DNA from 4 places in the Micromonospora sp. NBC_01796 genome. Region 3 is predicted to be linked to each of the others. Evidence: riboswitches for the same ligand, from Rfam matches in the RefSeq annotation. Region 3 holds a riboswitch; each other region holds the start of a gene.
What was found. Region 3 has a riboswitch for cobalamin ahead of OIE47_RS35025 (VWA domain-containing protein). Riboswitches for the same ligand answer to the same signal wherever they lie in the genome.
Positions count from the first base shown of each region.

Region 1 (4,428 bases), 4.0 Mb from region 3:
GGTATACACGGTGCCACGATGGTTGGCGGATTCACCATCATGGACTTTCCGAAGCGCCACGAACCCACGACAATCTACGTGGAGGGCCTGACCGGCGCCCTCTACCTGGACAAGCCAGCCGAGGCCGCGCGGTACACCCTCGCCTTCGAGGACCTCACTGCGTCGGCGCTGGACGAGGCCGCATCGCGCGACGTGTTCGTGCGCACGGCGAGGGAGTATGAGTCGTGAGCAATCTTTCAGGTGCCCGTTGGCGCAAGAGCAGTCGTTCAAACGACCAAGGTCAGTGTGTTGAGGTGGCGGACAACCTGGTGGGGGTTGTCGGGGTTCGTGACTCGAAGGACGTGGCTGGGCCGGTGCTGGTGGTGGAGCCGGCTGGTTGGGTGGCGTTCGTTGCCGGTACGAAGTCCGGTGCGTTCAAGCGCTGAGGGTGGAAGTTCATGATCCACGCGCGCTGAGCTGTTCTGCGGGTGGTCGTGAGAACAGCTCAGAGCGCAATGATCATCGTTTGACTGCCGTATGCCGCGCCAACTGACATGTGCTTCGATGTCTCGGCAGGGAGTGAGTCGTGATCAATCTTTTGGATGCCCGTTGGCGCAAGAGCAGCCGCTCGAACAGCCAGGGCGATTGTGTTGAGGTGGCGGACAACCTCGTGGGCGTAGTGCGTGTGCGTGACTCAAAGGATGCGGCTGGACCGGTGCTGGTGGTAGGGCCAGCGGGTTGGGCGGCGTTCGTTGCCGGTGCGAAGTCCGGTGCCTTCCGGCGCTGAGGGTGGGTGACGATGATCCACGCGCGCTGAGCTGTTCTGCGGGTGGTCATGAGAACAGCTCAGAGCGCAGTGATCATGCTTCGCAAGCCGGCACTTCCGCTTGACGGGTCAGTGGTTGGTGAGGCGCTGGTAGGGGATGTGTCCGGCCACTCGCTGGCGAGTCTGAGTAGGCGAGCCCGATCCAGAATCAGACGGAGGGACGCCAGCGGTCCTGGTGGATCGCCGCCGACAGGGGACGGCGTTGACGCCAGCCGTGTCGTTCCAGGTCGGGGGTCTGCTCGAAGTGGGTCACCGGGCCGAGGCAGAGCCAGGCGACCGGGCGGATGGTGGCGGGGATGCCGAGCAGTTCCCGCAGGAACGGCTCCCGGTAGAACGACACCCAGCCGACCCCGAGCCGCTCGGCGCTGGCGGCCAGCCACAGGTTCTGGATCGCCAGGCAGACCGAGTAGAGGCCGGCGTCGGCGATCGCGTGCCGACCGAGCACGGCTGGTCCACCCCGCTCCGGGTCGTACGTGACGACGATCGACAGGGTCGACTCGCGTACGCCGTCGATTTTGATCCGGGCGAAGCGTTCGGCGGCTTCGCCGTCCAGAGTGGACGCGAAGGTGTCCCGCTCCCGCTCCACGTGCCGGTGGAACTCCTGCCGCAGGTCCGGATCCCGGACCAGGACGAAGTCCCAGGGCTGGGACAGCCCCACACTCGGCGCGGCGTGCGCCGCCGTCAGGACGCGGTGCAGCACCTCGTCCGGGATCGGGGCACCGGTGAACTGGGCGCGTACGTCCCGGCGACGGTGGATGACGTCGTAGAGATCGGTGTCCAAGGCAGGCTCCCGCTGCGCTCGCGCCCCCACAGAGGGGCTGGTGACAGCGAGGCCGGTCTTCGGACTTCCGGATCTGCGCTGGTCACCCGCCTTCCCAGCCCTGTTCGGGCCAGTGGCTGCGTCTCGTACGCGTGGGTGGCAGCTCCCCGGTCACCGCGGCGGGCCCGTGCCGGAATCACACCGGCTTCCCGATTCTCCCCGCTCGCGCGGGGCACCTCGCAACAGTTCGTGCCGGTCCGAACCCTAGCGGGACCGGCTCCCGGATCCGAGTGCGGCGGGTTCGATCGTCACTCGGGTCACGTTCTCGTCGCCTTCCGCGAATGTTCGCGTTAATGGTCGGTCACCCCCCGTACGGTGGAGGTTCGGGAGGTGTGATGGCGACGGTAGCGGTGACCCGGCTGGTGCAGGCGTCCGCCGAGGAGTTGTGGCGGGTCTTCACCGACCTGCCCGGCCGATCCGACTGGCTCTCCACGATCAGCGGGATCGAGGTGCTCACCCCCGGTCCGACGCGGGTCGGCACGGTCTGGCGGGAGAGTCATCACCTGCCGGACGGCACCGAGTTGCTGGAGGAGTTCCGGGTGGAGGAGTTCAGCCCACCGCACCGGCTCACCGTCAGCTCGTCCGGCGTAGGCGTCGACTACCGGACCGCGTACACGTTCACCCCGGTCCAGGGGCGACGTCGGCGGCGGCGCAGTGGCTGGACCGCGGTCAGCGTGGTGCAGGAGGGCGCGGTCACGGCACCGTACGCCCGGCTCCTCGCGCTGGTGTTCGGCGGACTCGCGGCCCGTACCGTCGAGGGTGCGCTGCGACGTGACCTTGCCGACCTGGCCGCCGTGGTCACCTCGACCAATCATGATCATCGCGGTGATCCGGCCGCTGCCGCCTGACCTGCCAGCCGCACGTCGGGGCTGTCTCGGTAGGGTGCCCAGCGGAGGTACTGGATGCGATCGCGGGGCCGCGTGTGGGGCCGGCGCCGGCCGGCTGTGGTCGCGCTGGTGGCGGTGCTGGTCGTCGCGGCGGCAGCCGTGGTCACCTTCCGCGTGCTCGCCCCCGCCGAGGTGCTCACCCCTGCCCGCGCCGACTATCCGGCCCCGGTGCGGGCGGCGACCGGGGTGGTCGGCACGCTCGCGTCCGCCCCGCTGATCGTGGACGGCCGGTTGCGGGTCTACGCCACCGCCCGCCAGATCCGGGCCGACGAACCGGTCGACGCCCGGACCCGGCGCACGCCGTACTGGTCCTACCGGCGCTGGCCGGCCGAGCTGATCGGCATCGTGGCCAGCGGGACCACCGTGGTCAGCCGTTGGTCGGACGGCGACCTGGTCGCGCTGGACGCCCGGACCGGCCGGATCCGGTGGCGGGCCGACGGGCCACCACCAGGACACGGGTACGACGGCCGCCGCACCGGGGCGAGCACCGTCTACACCCCCGCCGGACTGATCCCGGCCACCGGCAGCGGGGGGCGCGCCGTACTGGTGGTGATCGGCGGGTCCGGGCTGCGCGGTCTGGACCTGTCCGACGGGCACGAGTTGTGGCGGATCGACATCGACGGCTCCTGCCGGGCCGGGGCGCTCACCACCACCGCCGGTCAGCTCGTCACCGTCGACGCCTGCGCGTCCCCTCAGGTGGCGGAGTTCCACGACGTGGAGACCGGCCGCATGGTGAACCGGTGGCGGCCGGAGGACGCCGGGCCGGAGTTGGCGGTGGTGCCGGTGGGCTGCGGCAACGGCGGCTCGAACTGTCCGGCGCTGCGGACCACCAGCGCCGGCAACAGCCGAGGTTGGCTGGTGGACCGGGGCGAACCGACCCCGATGCCGCTGCTCGACCCGACCGAGGCGGTGCTCGAAGGAGACGTGGCGCTCACCCCGAGCGGGAACGAACTGGTGGCCCGTTCGGTCCGGGAAGGGACCGAGTTGTGGCGGCGTACGGGGCCGGGGCCGATGCGGATCGTCGCCGTACAGCCGGGTTTGGTGCACCTGCTCACCGACGGGCACGAGTTGATCACCCTGAACTCGACCACCGGGGCGCAGCGGTCGAGCTTCCCGCTCGTCGCCGGTGACGAGGTGGTGCCCTGGCGCCCCGGTTTCGCGTACGCGGCGGACGGTTTTGTCGCGGTGGAGCGGTTGGCGCAGGCGGCGCCCCCGGACGCGGCCGACGCGCAGTTCTACGCCGCCCCGCAGCCGGTGATCCTGGCCGCCAGCTGACTCGGCGCCGGCGGCCAGGGGTCTTCCCGGTCGTGCCTAGGCCGACATGTCGTACCGGTGGCGCCGGGAACGGCGGCGGATCAGGAGCACCAGTACGGCGATCAGGATCAGGCCCACCAGTGACGCGGCGGCCAGGACCCACGGCGAGTCGAAGCGGCTCAGGGGCGAACTGGGCTTGCCGACCCTGCCCGGGTCGGGGAAGGTGATCCTCGCGGAAAGGCTCTCCTTGACCTGGCCGCTTTCCAGGTTGACGTCGATCTGCCAGGGTCCGTTGGGTATCTCGGCGGGGAGAGTCGCGAGCACCGTTCCGGACTCACCGGGTGCAAGCGTGGTGCCCTCGACCACGTCGAACGGGCCGGCTTGCATGCCGGCCGGACCGTCGGAGAGGGTGACCGAGCCGGTCAGGTCCAGGGCCCGCTCGCCCGTGTTCTTGACGGCGATGCGTACCGAGGGGACGCCGAGGGTGTCCCGGGCCGGGACCAGGTCGCCGATCTCGAAACTGGAGGGCGGCTCGCCGCCGATCCCGATGTCGAGGTAGGTCCGGACACCGACTCTGTGGATCTTGTTGACGTTCGCGTCGGGGTTGGCCTCCGAGGCGATCGAGGCCCAGATCACCGCGTACCGTTCGCCCTTCGGTGCCG
Region 1 is NZ_CP109078.1:3,358,403-3,362,830, forward strand. Features, by position in the region: gene OIE47_RS15545 (helix-turn-helix domain-containing protein) at 1-228, shown strand, start outside; gene OIE47_RS15550 (DUF397 domain-containing protein) at 225-425, shown strand; gene OIE47_RS15555 (DUF397 domain-containing protein) at 569-766, shown strand; gene bluB (5,6-dimethylbenzimidazole synthase) at 954-1,586, opposite strand; cobalamin riboswitch at 1,620-1,816, opposite strand; gene OIE47_RS15565 (SRPBCC family protein) at 1,961-2,473, shown strand; gene OIE47_RS15570 (outer membrane protein assembly factor BamB family protein) at 2,528-3,787, shown strand; gene OIE47_RS15575 (hypothetical protein) at 3,824-4,428, opposite strand, start outside.
Region 1: linked by a shared signal. The riboswitch ahead of bluB (5,6-dimethylbenzimidazole synthase) and the one ahead of OIE47_RS35025 (VWA domain-containing protein) in region 3 are both predicted to bind cobalamin.

Region 2 (4,428 bases), 900 kb from region 3:
GGGCGAGGGCCTGTTCGACCTCCGCGTAGCCACGGGTCTTCAGCCCGCAGTCCGGGTTGACCCAGAGCCGGTCGGCGGGCACCGCCCGGACCGCCCGGCGCAGGGCCTCGGTGACCTCGGCCTGATCCGGTACGCGGGGCGAGTGGATGTCGTACACACCGGGCCCGACGCCCCGGCCGTATCCGGCGGTGTGCAGGTCGTCGAGGATCTCCATCCTCGACCGGGACGCCTCGATGCTGGTGACATCGGCGTCCAGGGCGTCGATCGCCGGCAGGACCTCCCCGAACTCCGAGTAGCACAGGTGGGTGTGGATCTGCGTGCTGTCGGCGACCCCGCTGGTGGCCAGCCGGAACGCCCCGACCGCCCAGTCGAGGTACGCCTTCTGCTCCGACCGGCGCAGCGGCAGGGTCTCCCGCAGCGCCGGCTCGTCGACCTGGACGATGCGGATGCCGGCGGCCTCCAGGTCCCGTGCCTCGTCCCGCAGCGCCAGGGCGACCTGGTTGGCGGTCTGGGAGAGCGGCTGGTCGGCCCGGACGAACGACCACGCCAGGATCGTCACCGGACCGGTGAGCATGCCCTTGACCGGCCGGTTCGTCAGCGACTGCGCGTAGGTGGACCAGGCCACGGTCATCGGCGCCGGCCGGGCGACGTCGCCGTAGATGATCGGCGGGCGTACGCACCTGGAGCCGTACGACTGCACCCACCCGTACTCGGTGGCGGCGAACCCGTCGAGCTGCTCGCCGAAATACTGCACCATGTCGTTGCGTTCCGGCTCGCCGTGCACCAGTACGTCCAGACCCAGGCGTTCCTGCAGGTCGATCACCTGGGCGACCTCGGCGCGCATCCGCTCGGCGTAGCCCGCGTCGTCGAGCGAGCCCGCCCGGTGCTCGGCCCGGGACCGGCGCAGCTCGTCGGTCTGCGGGAACGACCCGATCGTGGTCGTCGGCAGCGGCGGCAGGCCGAGCCGGGCCTGCTGGGCGGTCGCCCGCTGCGCGTACGGACCGCGCCGGAGGTGTTCGGGGCGCAGCGAGTCCAGCCGGGCCCGGACCGCGTCGTCCCGCCACGCGGCCGGCGCGGCGGGTGCGGGAGCGGGTAGGGCGGCCACGCCGTCGCGCAACGCCCGCCCCAGCGCCACCACCTCGTCGATCTTCTGCCGGGCGAACGCCAGCCGATCCCGTAGCTGCGGGTCGAGGTTCGATTCGGCGGCCAGGTCGACCGGCACGTGCAGCAGCGAGCACGACGTCGACACCGCGACGTGGTCGGCCAGACCGGTCAGGGTCGCCCCGGTCCCGGCGACGGCACGCAGGTCGGTACGCCACACGTTGCGCCCGTCGACCAGACCGGCGACGATCGTGCGGCCGGGCAGTGGACCGTACGCGGCCAGCCGGTCCAGGTTTCCGGGTCCGGCGACCAGGTCGAGCCCGACCGCCTCGACCGGGGTGTCCAGCAGCGCCGGCAACGCGTCGCCGAGTTCCCCGAAGTAGGACGCGACGAACAGTTGCGGCCGGTGATCGAGGGCACCGAGCCGGGTGTAGGCGGCCCGGAGCGCGTCGATCTCGTCCGAGCCGCGGTCGGCGACGTAGCCGGGCTCGTCGAGCTGGACCCAGGCCACGCCCGCGTCGGCGAACGCGCCGAGGATCCCGGCGTAGACGTCGACCAGATCGGCGAGCCGGTCGAACGGCCGGAAGCCCCCGGGTGCCCCGGCGGCGGACTTGGCCAGCAGCAGGAACGTGGCCGGGCCGACGAGCACCGGTCGGGTGGTGATGCCGAGCGCCTTCGCCTCGGCGTACTCCCGCAGTGCCTTGTCCGGACGGGCGGCGAAGGCCGTCTCCGGGCCGACCTCCGGGACCAGGTAGTGGTAGTTGGTGTCGAACCACTTCGTCAGCTCCAGCGCCGGCTCCGCGGCCGTGCCCCGCGCCATCGCGAAGTAGGTGTCCAGGTCGCCGAGGTCGAGGCGGCGGAACCGGTCCGGCAACGCGTCGACCATGACCGTGGTGTCGAGCACCTGGTCGTAGAGCGAGAACGTGTTGGACGGGATCTGGTCCAGGCCGGCGTCACGCAGCGTGCGCCACACGTCCGTACGCAGGCCGGCGGCGGTGTCCTCCAGCGCGGCGGCATCGATGCGGCCGGCCCAGTAGGACTCGACGGCGTGCTTGAGTTCGCGGTGGGGACCGATGCGGGGATAGCCGAGCACGGTGCTCAGCCCGAATGGTGTCGTCACGAGACGGGTGTCCTTCCCTCGAGGTCGACCGACGACCACACGGGAGACACGCGGCAGGGCACGGTACGACGACCGGCCTCGCCCTGACCCTCCCGAGAGGCCGACGGCGGCGTACGCGGACGCGTACGCGGTGCGGGCAGGTCTTCGGACTCGCGGGCACGACCGGGGTGACCCGGTCTCCTACTGACCGTCGCTTCCCAGGCGCTCACGCGCCCAGTGCGTATGACGGCGGTCGTTCCCACTCACCGCTGCGGGGCAGTCCCGGTCTTGCACCGGGTTCCCTCTTACGACGCCCCACCCGCAGGAGTGGGGCGAACCAGCACTGCCGCCCATCGTACGGTCGCGACCGACCCGCGTCGATCACCGGGCGGGCCACCGCCGCGTGTCACCTTGCGGTGGTGGGTGGGCCGTCGACCCACCCACCACCGGAGACGCTCAGAAGTCGTCGTCGAAGCTGACCGTGCCGCTCACCCCGACCTGGTACGCCGACACCCGGCGCTCGAAGAAGTTCGACAGCTCCTGGACGTCCTGCAGCTCCATGAACGCGAACGGGTTCTTCGACCCGTACATCGGGGCGAGGTCGAGTTGCGCGAGCCGCCGGTCGGCGACGTGCTGGAGGTACTCGCGCATGTCCGGCAGGGACATTCCGGAAACACCCTGTTCGAGCAGGTCCTCGGCGAACTGGACCTCACACTCGACCGCCTCGGCGAGCATGTCGCGTACCTGCTGGCGCATCTCGTCGTCGAACAGGTCCGGTTCCTCCCGGCGGACCGTGTCGACGACGTCGAAGGCGAACGCCATGTGCATCGACTCGTCGCGGAACACCCAGTTGGTCCCGGAGGCCAGCCCGTGCAGCAGTCCCCGGGAGCGGAGGAAGTAGACGTAGGCGAAGGCGCCGTAGAAGAACAATCCCTCGATGCAGGCGGCGAAGCAGATCAGGTTCAGCAGGAACGCCCGCCGGTCCTCGCGGCTGCGCAGCTCCCGCAGCTCGAAGATCGAGTCGATCCAGCGGAAGCAGAACTCGGCCTTGCGCCGGATCGACGGGATGTTCTCGATCGCGTCGAAGGCGGCGAACCGCTCCTGTTCGTCCGGCACGTACGTGTCGAGCAGGTTCAGGTAGAACTGGACGTGCACCGCCTCCTCGAAAAGCTGCCGGGACAGGTAGAGCCGGCCCTCCGGGGAGTTGACGTGCTGGTAGAGGTTGAGGACCAGGTTGTTGGCGACGATGGTGTCACCGGTGGCGAAGAACGCGACCAGCCGGCTGACCAGGTGCCGTTCGGCCGGGGTCAGCCGGCCGAGGTCGGCCAGGTCGGAGTGCAGGTCGACCTCCTCGACGGTCCAGGTGTTCTTGATCGCGTCGCGGTACCGGTCGAAGAAGTGCGGGTAGCGCATCGGCCGCAGGGTCAGGTCCATCCCCGGGTCGAGCAACATGGAGGTCCTGTCGGTGCTCGTCATCGTGTTGCCTCACGTGTGGGTGCGGGTGGGGGCTACTGGCAGGCGTCGCAGGACTCGGGGTTCTCCAGCGAGCAGGCGACCGCGTCGGTGTCGACGGCGACCGGGCGGTTGATGGCGACGGTGGCCTGCTGGATCCGGGTCGCGGGTCGGGACCGCAGGTAGTAGGTGGTCTTCAGCCCCGACTTCCAGGCGTACAGGTACATCGAGGAGAGCTTGCCGATGTTCGGTGCGCTCATGAACAGGTTCAGCGACTGGCTCTGGTCGATGTACGGGGAACGGGCGGCGGCGAGGTCGATCAACGCCCGCTGGGGCAGCTCCCACGCGGTCCGGAACAGCTCCCGTACGTCCGCCGGTAGCGACTCGATGCCCTGGACCGAACCTTCCGCCCGCCGGATCTCGGTACGGACCTGCTCGGTCCACCGGCCGAGCGCCTTGAGCTCCCGGACCAGGGCGGTGTTGATCTGGAGGAACTCCCCGGACAGGGTCTCCCGCTTGAACAGGTTGGACACCTGCGGCTCGATGCACTCGTAACAGCCGGCGATGGAGGCGATGGTCGCCGTCGGGGCGATCGCGACCAGCAGCGAGTTGCGCAGACCGTGTGCCGCGATCCGCTGCCGTACCGCGTCCCAGCGCTGCGCCTGCGTCGGGGTCACGCCCCACAGGTCGGGCTGGAGCTGACCACGGGCCGCCCGGGTCTGCGCGTACGCAGGATGCGGGCCGAACCGTTCGGCCAGGTCGGCGGAGGTTTCCAG
Region 2 is NZ_CP109078.1:6,986,318-6,990,745, forward strand. Features, by position in the region: gene metE (5-methyltetrahydropteroyltriglutamate--homocysteine S-methyltransferase) at 1-2,221, opposite strand, end outside; cobalamin riboswitch at 2,340-2,557, opposite strand; gene OIE47_RS31205 (ribonucleotide-diphosphate reductase subunit beta) at 2,657-3,676, opposite strand; gene OIE47_RS31210 (ribonucleoside-diphosphate reductase subunit alpha) at 3,709-4,428, opposite strand, start outside.
Region 2: linked by a shared signal. The riboswitch ahead of metE (5-methyltetrahydropteroyltriglutamate--homocysteine S-methyltransferase) and the one ahead of OIE47_RS35025 (VWA domain-containing protein) in region 3 are both predicted to bind cobalamin.

Region 3 (4,428 bases):
GGTTGCGCCCGGGTCGGCCGGCGGCGAGGGTGTGGTAGCCGGGGTCGATGTAGTCCGGACCGACCTTGAACCCGGCCACCCGCACACCCCGTGCGGCGTACGCGGCCAGCAGCCCGGTCGCGACGGTGGTCTTGCCGTGCCCGGAGGCGGGTGCCGCGATGACCAGTCGGGGAACCGTCACCACTCGATGCCCTGCTGGCCCTTGCGGCCGGCGTCCATCGGGTGCTTCACCTTGGTCATCTCGGTGACCAGGTCGGCGAGGTCGACCAGATCCGGGTGTGCGTCCCGGCCGGTGATCACCACGTGCTGGTTGCCCGGCCGATCACGCAGCGTGGCGACGACGTCGTCAATGTCGATCCAGCCCCACTTGATCGGGTACGTGAACTCGTCCAGCACGTAGAAGCGGTACGCCTCGGCGGCCAGGTCGCGTTTGATCTGGGCCCAGCCCTCGGCCGCCTCGACCGCGTGGTCACGCTCGGTGCCGGGGCGCTGGATCCAGGACCAGCCCTCGCCCATCTTGTGCCAGACCACGGTGCCGCCCTTGCCGCTCTCCCCGAGCGCCCGCAGCGCGGTCTCCTCGCCGACCTTCCACTTGGGGCTCTTCACGAACTGGAAGACGGCGATCGGCCAACCCGCGCTCCAGGCCCGCAACGCCATCCCGAACGCGGCGGTCGACTTGCCCTTGCCCTGACCGGTGTGCACCGCCGTGACCGGCTGGCGGCGCCGCTCCCGGGTGGTGAGACCGTCGTCGGGGACCTGCTCCGGCTTGCCCTGGGGCATCTCAGGCCGCCTTTCCGAGAGTGTGCAGCGCGTCCAGCGGGACGCAGTCGGCGTCGAGCGCGGTGGCGAGCCGCCGGGCCAGCCCGAGCCTGATCGGCCCCGACTCGCAGTCGACCACCACGGAGGCGACGTCGGCCAGCGACGGCACGACGGTCAACGGGTCCGGACCGCTGGTCGCCCGACCGTCGGTCACCACCACCAGCAGGGGCCGGCGGCGCGGGTCGCGGCGGCGTTCGGACTCCAGGGTCCGGGCCGCCTGGCGCAGGCCGGCGGCGAGCGGGGTACGGCCACCGGTGCGCAGTTCGGCCAGGCGCAGCACACCGACCTCGTGGCTGGCGGTCGGTTCCAGCACCGTGCTCGCCCCGGTACCCCGGAACGTGATCATGCCGATCTTGTCCCGCCGCTGGTAGGCGTCGCGCAGCAGGGACAGGACGGCGGTCTTCACCACCCTCATCCGGCGGCGGGCCGCCATCGACCCGGAGGCGTCCACCACGAAGAGCACCAGGTTCGCCTCCCGCCCGACGTGCACCGCCTCGCGCAGGTCCGCGGCGCTGACCGTGCGGGCTCCGCGCCGGGCGGTGGCCAGCAGGGTGGCGGGCAGGTGCAGGCTGGTCAGCCGGCCGGCCGGCAGCCGGGCCCCGACCACCCGACCCCGCCGGGCGTACGCCGGGGAGCGGCGGCCGGTGTGCGCGCCGGTCCCCCGTCCGCGTACGGCCAGGGCGCGGGTCCGGTACGGGCTCGTCGCCGCGACCGTCGGCTGGTTCCCGGCGGTCGGCTGTTCCGTCGTCTGCTCCTCCGTCCGCTGCTCCGGTACGGGTTGTTCGGCCGGGTCGGTCTGCTCCGGTCCGGTGGCCTGCGGGGGCGGCCCGTCGGATGTGTCCGGCCCCCGGTCGGGTCCACCCGGTGGCGGGCCACCGTCGGGTCCCTCCGGCGGACCGTCGGGCGGCCCTCCGTCCGGGTCGTCGTCGGGTCCGGCCGGCGGGTCGGGCTCCGGATCGGCGTCCGCGCCGTGCTCCCGCAGCAACTCCTCGAGTTTCTCCTGGTCGGCGCCGGGCGGGTCGAGCGGGTCCCGGCGGCGGCGGTGCGGCAGGGCGAGCCTGGCCGCGGCGGCCACGTCGTCGGCGGTCACCACGTCCCGGTCGTGCCACGCGGCGAGCGCCACCGCCGTCCGGGCCACCACGATGTCGGCGCGCAGCCCGTCCACCCCGTACGCGAGGCAGATGGTGGCGATCCGGTCCAGTTCGTGGTCGGGCAGCCGCACGCCGGGCAGCCGTCGGCGGGCGACCGCGATCCGCTCGGCGAGTACGGCATCCTCGTCGATCCAGCGCGCCGCGAAGCCCACCGGATCCGTCTCGTACGCGAGCCTCCGCCGGACCACCTCGGCCCGGGGAGCCGTCTCGCGGGGCGCGGTGACCGCGACCACCAGCCCGAACCGGTCCACGAGCTGGGGGCGGGGTTCGCCCTCCTCCGGGTTCATCGTGCCGACGAGCAGGAACCGGGCCGCGTGCTTGACCGACACCCCGTCGCGTTCGACGTGCGCCCGACCCATCGCGGCGGCGTCCAGCAGCAGGTCCACCAGATGGTCCGGCAGCAGGTTGACCTCGTCGACGTAGAGCACCCCGCGATGGGCGGCGGCGAGCAGCCCCGGCTCGTACGCCTTGATCCCGTCGGCGAGGGCACGTTGCAGGTCGAGGGTGCCGACCACCCGGTCCTCGGTGGCGCCGACCGGCAGCTCGACCAGGGTGGCGCGGCGCCGCTGGCCGACCGCCCCCGGTTCGTGCGGGCCGTCCGGGCAGTCCGCGTCCGGGTTGGCCGGGTCGCAGGCGAACCGGCAGCCGGGGACGACGTCGACGTCGGGCAGCAGCGCCGCGAGCGCCCGGACGATGGTCGACTTGGCGGTGCCCTTCTCACCCCGGACCAGCACCCCGCCGATCGCCGGGGAGACCGCGTTGAGCAGCAGGGCCAGCCGCAGTTCGGCCAGGCCGACGACGGCGGAGAACGGGTACGGCGGGGTCATCGCCCGCTCAGGCGCGCAGAAGCCATGCTCAAGTCCCTTCCGCGGGTGTCCACGCCCGCGTGTGGCTGGGTGTCACCGAGCGGTCGGAGTCTCCTGACTCCCGGATCGACGCTCCCCCTCGACCTTCCGGCCGCTCGGCCGTGGCCCGTACGTGAGGGGTCGCTCCCCGGTCACAGTGGCGGGACCGCCCCGGACTCGCACCGGGTTCCTCCGCGCACCGCTCGTGCAGGCCATGCTGTCCCACCGACCGGTCCGCCGTCAACGTGACCACCGCGACCGCGCCGCGACCGGTTCGTCTTCCGTACCGACCGGGTAATCGATGGCCATGGCATTCTTCGGGGAACGTCGGCGGCCACCGGTGCCGCTCTTCGTCGGTACCGGGATCGTGGTGATCGTCGGGTTCGCGATCGCCACGGTCCAGGTGTGGCGCAACGACAACGCGTTGCGGGATCACGGTGAACGAACCACCGCCCGGGTGGTGGACGTCGGTGCGGGCAGGGCCAACCGGACCGAGGTCGAGTTCCGTACGCCCGACGGCCGGCAGGTGCGGGCGCTGATCGGTCAGGGCGACGAGGCACCCGGTCCCCGCCCCGCGCTCGGCGACGAGGTGCCGATCGTGTACGACCCGCAGGACCCGGAAGCCGACGTCAACGACGCCCGCGCCGGTGAGAACCACGACACGGCGTACCTGTTGCTGGGAGTGACCCTGTTCGGCGGGATCGGGGTGCCGCTGGCAACCTGGGCGCTGGTTCGGGCGAACCGGCGGGACAGGGTGGGCTGATGGTGGGGGGCGGGGCGCCGCCGGCCGAACTGCCGGGCCGGCCGTCCTCGGGTGAGCCGGCCTCCGACCCGTCATGGATCATGGGCCCGCAGCGGGCGCCGGGGCATGCGACCTGCCGGAGGTCGAGCACCGGGACGGGGAGACGGATTGAGCCGCGGAAGCATCCTGAGACTGGGCCTGCTCGCGCTGATCTGGGGGTCCGGCTTCCTCTGGATCAAGCTGGCACTGGACGGGTTCACACCGGTCCAGCTCGTCCTGTTCCGGCTCCTGCTCGGAGTCGCGATACTGGCACCCATCGCCCTGGTACGGAGGCTGCCCTTCCCGACCCGTCGCGTCATCTGGGCGCACCTGGCCGTCGCGGCGCTGTTCGCCAACGCGATTCCGTACACGCTCGTGGGTTTCGGCGAGCAGACCGTGGGCTCGAACGTCGCGGGTGTGCTCAACGCGACCACACCACTGTGGACGGTGCTGGTGGCCGTACTGGCGGGGACGGACCGGACGGTCAGCGTCGGACGCGGGGTGGGCATCGCACTCGGTTTCGCCGGGACCGTGCTGATCTTCACACCCTGGGAGTCGGCCGGCGACATCGCGAGTTGGGGCGGGCTGGCCTGCCTCGCCGCCGCCGCGAGCTATGGCGTCAGTTTTGTCTACATGGGCCGTCATCTCACCGGCCGGGGCATTCCCCCGATCATGCTCGCGACCTGCCAGCTCGCCGCCGGCGCGGCGCTGCTCACGCTCGCCCTGCCCTTCGGTGGCCTGACCGCGCCGACGTGGGGCGTGGTGCCGGTCGGCAGCCTCCTGCTGCTCGGGACCGCCGGGACCGGGCTCGCCTACGTACTCAACTACCGCC
Region 3 is NZ_CP109078.1:7,885,854-7,890,281, forward strand. Features, by position in the region: gene OIE47_RS35015 (cobyrinate a,c-diamide synthase) at 1-184, opposite strand, end outside; gene cobO (cob(I)yrinic acid a,c-diamide adenosyltransferase) at 178-780, opposite strand; gene OIE47_RS35025 (VWA domain-containing protein) at 782-2,797, opposite strand; cobalamin riboswitch at 2,885-3,007, opposite strand; gene OIE47_RS35030 (DUF3592 domain-containing protein) at 3,123-3,578, shown strand; gene OIE47_RS35035 (DMT family transporter) at 3,726-4,428, shown strand, end outside.

Region 4 (4,428 bases), 890 kb from region 3:
TCGCCGAGCGCGATGATCATGAACTGCCGGTACCGCTCGGCGAGGTGCTCCCCGGCCATGTTCCACTCCCAGGCCGGTGACCGGCCCAGCTTCGGCGTGGGCCAGCGCAACACCGGCACGAGGTAGTCCACGGCGAGCGCCACCGTCCAGAACAGCACCCGCAGCCCGCCGGTGACGAAGGCGCCGACGAACCAGAGCACGCCGGAGACGCCGAACCAGAAGATGCCGCGCAGCGGCCGGTTGCGCAGCCGGTGGTGGCGCAGGATGAACGCGAGCACCACGCTGCGGCCGAGGTGGATTCCGACGTACGCGGAGGCGAAGAGCGGTCCCCGACCGTCGAACGCGTCGGGTATCGCGGTCGACATCACCAGGCTGCCGAACATGATCGCGATGACCAGCAACTGGACGGCGGGCCGCTGCGAGTCCAGCGTGTCCGTGGCCAGGTTGGTGTACGACCACACCCACCAGGTCGCGAGCAGGAGGATCAGCGCCTCGTACGCACCGAGCGGGTGCAGGTCCTCGATCAGCGCCTCGGCGAGCCGGGCGAGGGTGAACACGAAAACCAGGTCGTAGAAGAGCTCCACGTACGTGGCCCGCTGCGGTTGGCTCGGGTCGCGGATCAGCGTGGAGCCTCTACCCGTTGTCATGCGCCGCCCGTTCCCACGCTCCCGCCCGCCTCCGGGCTGCCGGTTCGGGCGACAACCGGCCCCGTACCGATCCGTCGTCGCAGCCAGTCGTACCACAGGGCGACGGCACCGATCCCGGAATCCGGTGACGAACGGTCCTGCGAGCCCGCCGGGAGCCGTCAGCGGGCGGGAGCGACCAAACGGCGTACGGCGTCCACGATCGTCGTACGCCGGGTCTGCTCGGGTACGAGTTCCAGGAAGTCGGCGCCCTGCATCTGCCACATGTTGGCGAGGTTCTGCACCAGGGCCAGGATCTGCCCGGCGGTGAACCGGTCGGTGACGACGCCCCGACGCTGGGCCTCCGCCACCGCGTCGACCTTCTGCTTCATCGCGGTGGAGGTGGACGCGCGCCGGCCGGCCGAGTCGCCGCGCTCCAGCTCGTACCAGGCCACGAACCGCATCACCTCGGGGTGGGCCAGCCCGCCGTCGTAGAGGCGTGCGGCGTACTCGCCCAGGTCGTCGGCGTCCATCGGGACCCCCGCGACCACCTGCTCGACGATCGCGTCGAAAACCGCCTCGAACAGGCCCTCCTTGTTCTCGTAGAACGAGTAGACGAGGCCGGCGCTGATCCCCGCCCGCTTGGCGAGCCGGTCGACCCGCGCCCCGGCCAGGCCGTACGCGGCGAACTCCGACAGGGCCGCCTCCAGCAGGCGCTGACGTTTGGTCTCCGGGTCACGGGTACTCATGCTCCCAGCTTGCCTACTGAACATTCATTTGACAAGCCGCCTCGACCGTGGATATCGTCGCCTTACTGAATGAATGTTCACTACGAAGGAGTGGTGTGATGCCGAACCACGCTCACTGGACACCCGAGGCGATCCCCGACCAGACCGGGCGTACCGCCCTCATCACGGGCGCGAACAGCGGAATCGGGCTGGAAACGGCACGGGTCCTCGCCCGGCACGGAACCCGGGTGATCCTGGCCGGGCGGAGCCGGGCACGGCTCGACGAGGCGGTCCGTACGCTGCGCGCCGAGGTGCCGCAGGCGGACCTGGAAACCCTGGTCCTGGACCTGGGTGACCTGGCCTCGGTCAGGGAGGCGGCCGAGCGGATCGCCGCGACCGAGACCCTCGACCTGCTGGTCAACAACGCCGGGGTGATGAACATCCCGGAACGCCGGACCACCACGGACGGGTTCGAGCTGACCTTCGGCACCAACCACCTCGGCCACTTCGCGCTCACCGCCCAGGTGCTGCCCGCCCTACGGCGCTCCCCCGCGGCCCGGATCGTGACGGTCAGCGCGATCGCCGCGACCTGGCGCAGCGGGGCACTGACCGACCTGATGAGCGAGGAACGCTACCGCCCGATGGCCGCGTACGCGAAGTCCAAACGCGCCAACGTCGTCTTCACCCGGGAACTCGCCCGCCGCCTCACCGGGACGACCATCACCCCCGTCGTGATCCACCCCGGCGCCGCCATGACCAACCTCCAACAGCACACCCGAGGTGCGCTCCTCCGGGCACTCAGCGGGGTGATGGAGAGGTTCCTGATGGGCTCGCCGGAGGGCGCCGCGTGGCCCAGCCTCTACGCCGCGACCAGCCCCGACGTCCACGCCGGCGCGTTCATCGGCCCCGCCTCCCGCAACCAGACCGCCGGCACGCCGAAACCGGTGGCCCTGCCGCGCGGCGCCGACGACCCCGCCGAGGGCAGGCGACTGTGGGCCGACAGCGAACGCCTCACCGGCGTCTCCTTCCCGCTCTGACCGGTAGCGCTCAGTGACGTACGCCGGGGTCCCTGCCCGGGCCGCGGCGTGCCGGCAGGGACCATTACGGACGGTGCGGCGGGTGTACGCCGACCCCGGACGACCAACCTCGATGGAGGGTGCCGGGTCCGCACTTACCAACACACCGACACGACATCTGGTGTTCGGTATCCAGCCCTCCCCCATATATAGTCTGGGCCGCGACTGGTTCAGCCGGGCATCCAACCCGGCTGAGGCAAGAGGGAACCCGGTGGAAGTCCGGGACTGCCCCGCAGCGGTGAGTGGGAACGACAGCCGTCACACAGCACTGGGAGACAACCGGCCTCTGCCGGGTGGCCTGGGAAGCGACGGTCAGTAGGGGGTCACGGGATTTCCCGGGGCCGCGCCCATGAGTCCGAAGACCTGCCAGCCGCGCCGCGCCGGCCATCCGTGCGCGGCGGTCCGAGGCCGCGCGGGACGGCCGACGGCACAGACGCGCGCCCTCGCGTGCGTCCCTGCCTGCCTGCGCGCACTCCGGACCTCGTCGGCGACGAGTACGAGGAGCGACAGGTGACGGTCACAGAGTTGATGCCGGACGGCACGACGGCGGACGGCGATCCGCCCGCGCCGGGACAGCGGCGTACGCAGATGCAGGTGCGCAAGCGCAACGGCGCGCTCGAGCCGGTCGACGTGAACAAGATCGTCCGGGCGGTGGAGCGCTGGGCGGACGACCTCGACGACATCGACCCGCTGCGGGTGGCGACCCGGACGATCAGCGGACTCTACGACGGGGCGACCACGGCCGAACTGGACCGGTTGTCGATCCAGACCGCCGCCGAGATGATCGGCGAGGAACCCCAGTACTCCCGGCTCGCGGCCCGACTCCTGGCCGGATACGTCGACAAGGAGGTACGCGGCCAGGGCATCGCGTCGTTCAGCCAGGCGATCCGCCTCGGCCACGAACTCGGGCTGATCGGCGACGACACGGCGCAGTTCGTCGCGGTCAACGCCCGCAAGCTCGACGACGCCATCGACCCCACCGCCGACCTGCGGTTCGAGTACTTCGGACTGCGTACGGTCCACGACCGCTATCTGCTGCGGCACCCGACCGGCCGGCTGGTGCTGGAGACACCGCAGTACTGGCTGCTGCGGGTCGCCTGCGGCCTGTCCCGTACGCCGGGTGAGGCGATCGGGTTCTACCGGCTGATGTCGTCTCTCGCCTACCTGCCGAGTTCCCCGACGCTGTTCAACTCCGGCACCGCGCACACCCAGATGTCGTCCTGCTTCCTGGTCGACTCGCCCCGCGACGAACTCGACTCGATCTACGACCGGTACGCCCAGGTGGCGAAGCTGTCGAAGTTCGCCGGCGGGATCGGGATCGCCTGGTCGCGGGTGCGTTCCCGGGGTGCGCTGATCCGTGGCACGAACGGGCTGTCGAACGGGATCGTGCCGTGGCTGCGGACGCTGGACGCGAGCGTGGCGGCGGTCAACCAGGGAGGCAGGCGCAAGGGCGCGGCCTGTGTCTACCTGGAACCGTGGCACCCGGACATCGAGGAGTTCCTCGAGCTGCGGGACAACACCGGTGAGGACGCCCGGCGTACGCACAACCTCAACCTGGCCAACTGGATCCCGGACGAGTTCATGCGCCGGGTCGAGGCCGACGAGACGTGGTCGCTGTTCGACCCGGCCGAGGTGCCCGAGCTGCCCGACCTGTGGGGGGACGAGTTCGACGCCGCCTACCGGTCCGCCGAGGCCGCCGGCCGGTTCGTCCGCCAGGTCAAGGCCCGTGACCTGTACGGGCGGATGATGCGGACCCTGGCCCAGACCGGCAACGGGTGGATGACGTTCAAGGACCCGTCGAACCGGCTGTGCAACCAGACCGCCGAGCCCGGCAACGTGGTGCACCTGTCGAACCTCTGCACCGAGATCGTCGAGGTCTCCAGCGACGGCGAGACGGCGGTCTGCAACCTCGGCTCGATCAACCTGGCCGCGCACGTCGCGGGCGACGACATCGACTGGGAGCGACTGCGCGAAACGGTGCGTACGGCCGTGCTCTTCCTC
Region 4 is NZ_CP109078.1:6,990,932-6,995,359, reverse strand. Features, by position in the region: gene OIE47_RS31225 (low temperature requirement protein A) at 1-647, opposite strand, end outside; gene OIE47_RS31220 (TetR family transcriptional regulator) at 806-1,372, opposite strand; gene OIE47_RS31215 (oxidoreductase) at 1,471-2,388, shown strand; cobalamin riboswitch at 2,577-2,812, shown strand; gene OIE47_RS31210 (ribonucleoside-diphosphate reductase subunit alpha) at 2,956-4,428, shown strand, end outside.
Region 4: linked by a shared signal. The riboswitch ahead of OIE47_RS31210 (ribonucleoside-diphosphate reductase subunit alpha) and the one ahead of OIE47_RS35025 (VWA domain-containing protein) in region 3 are both predicted to bind cobalamin.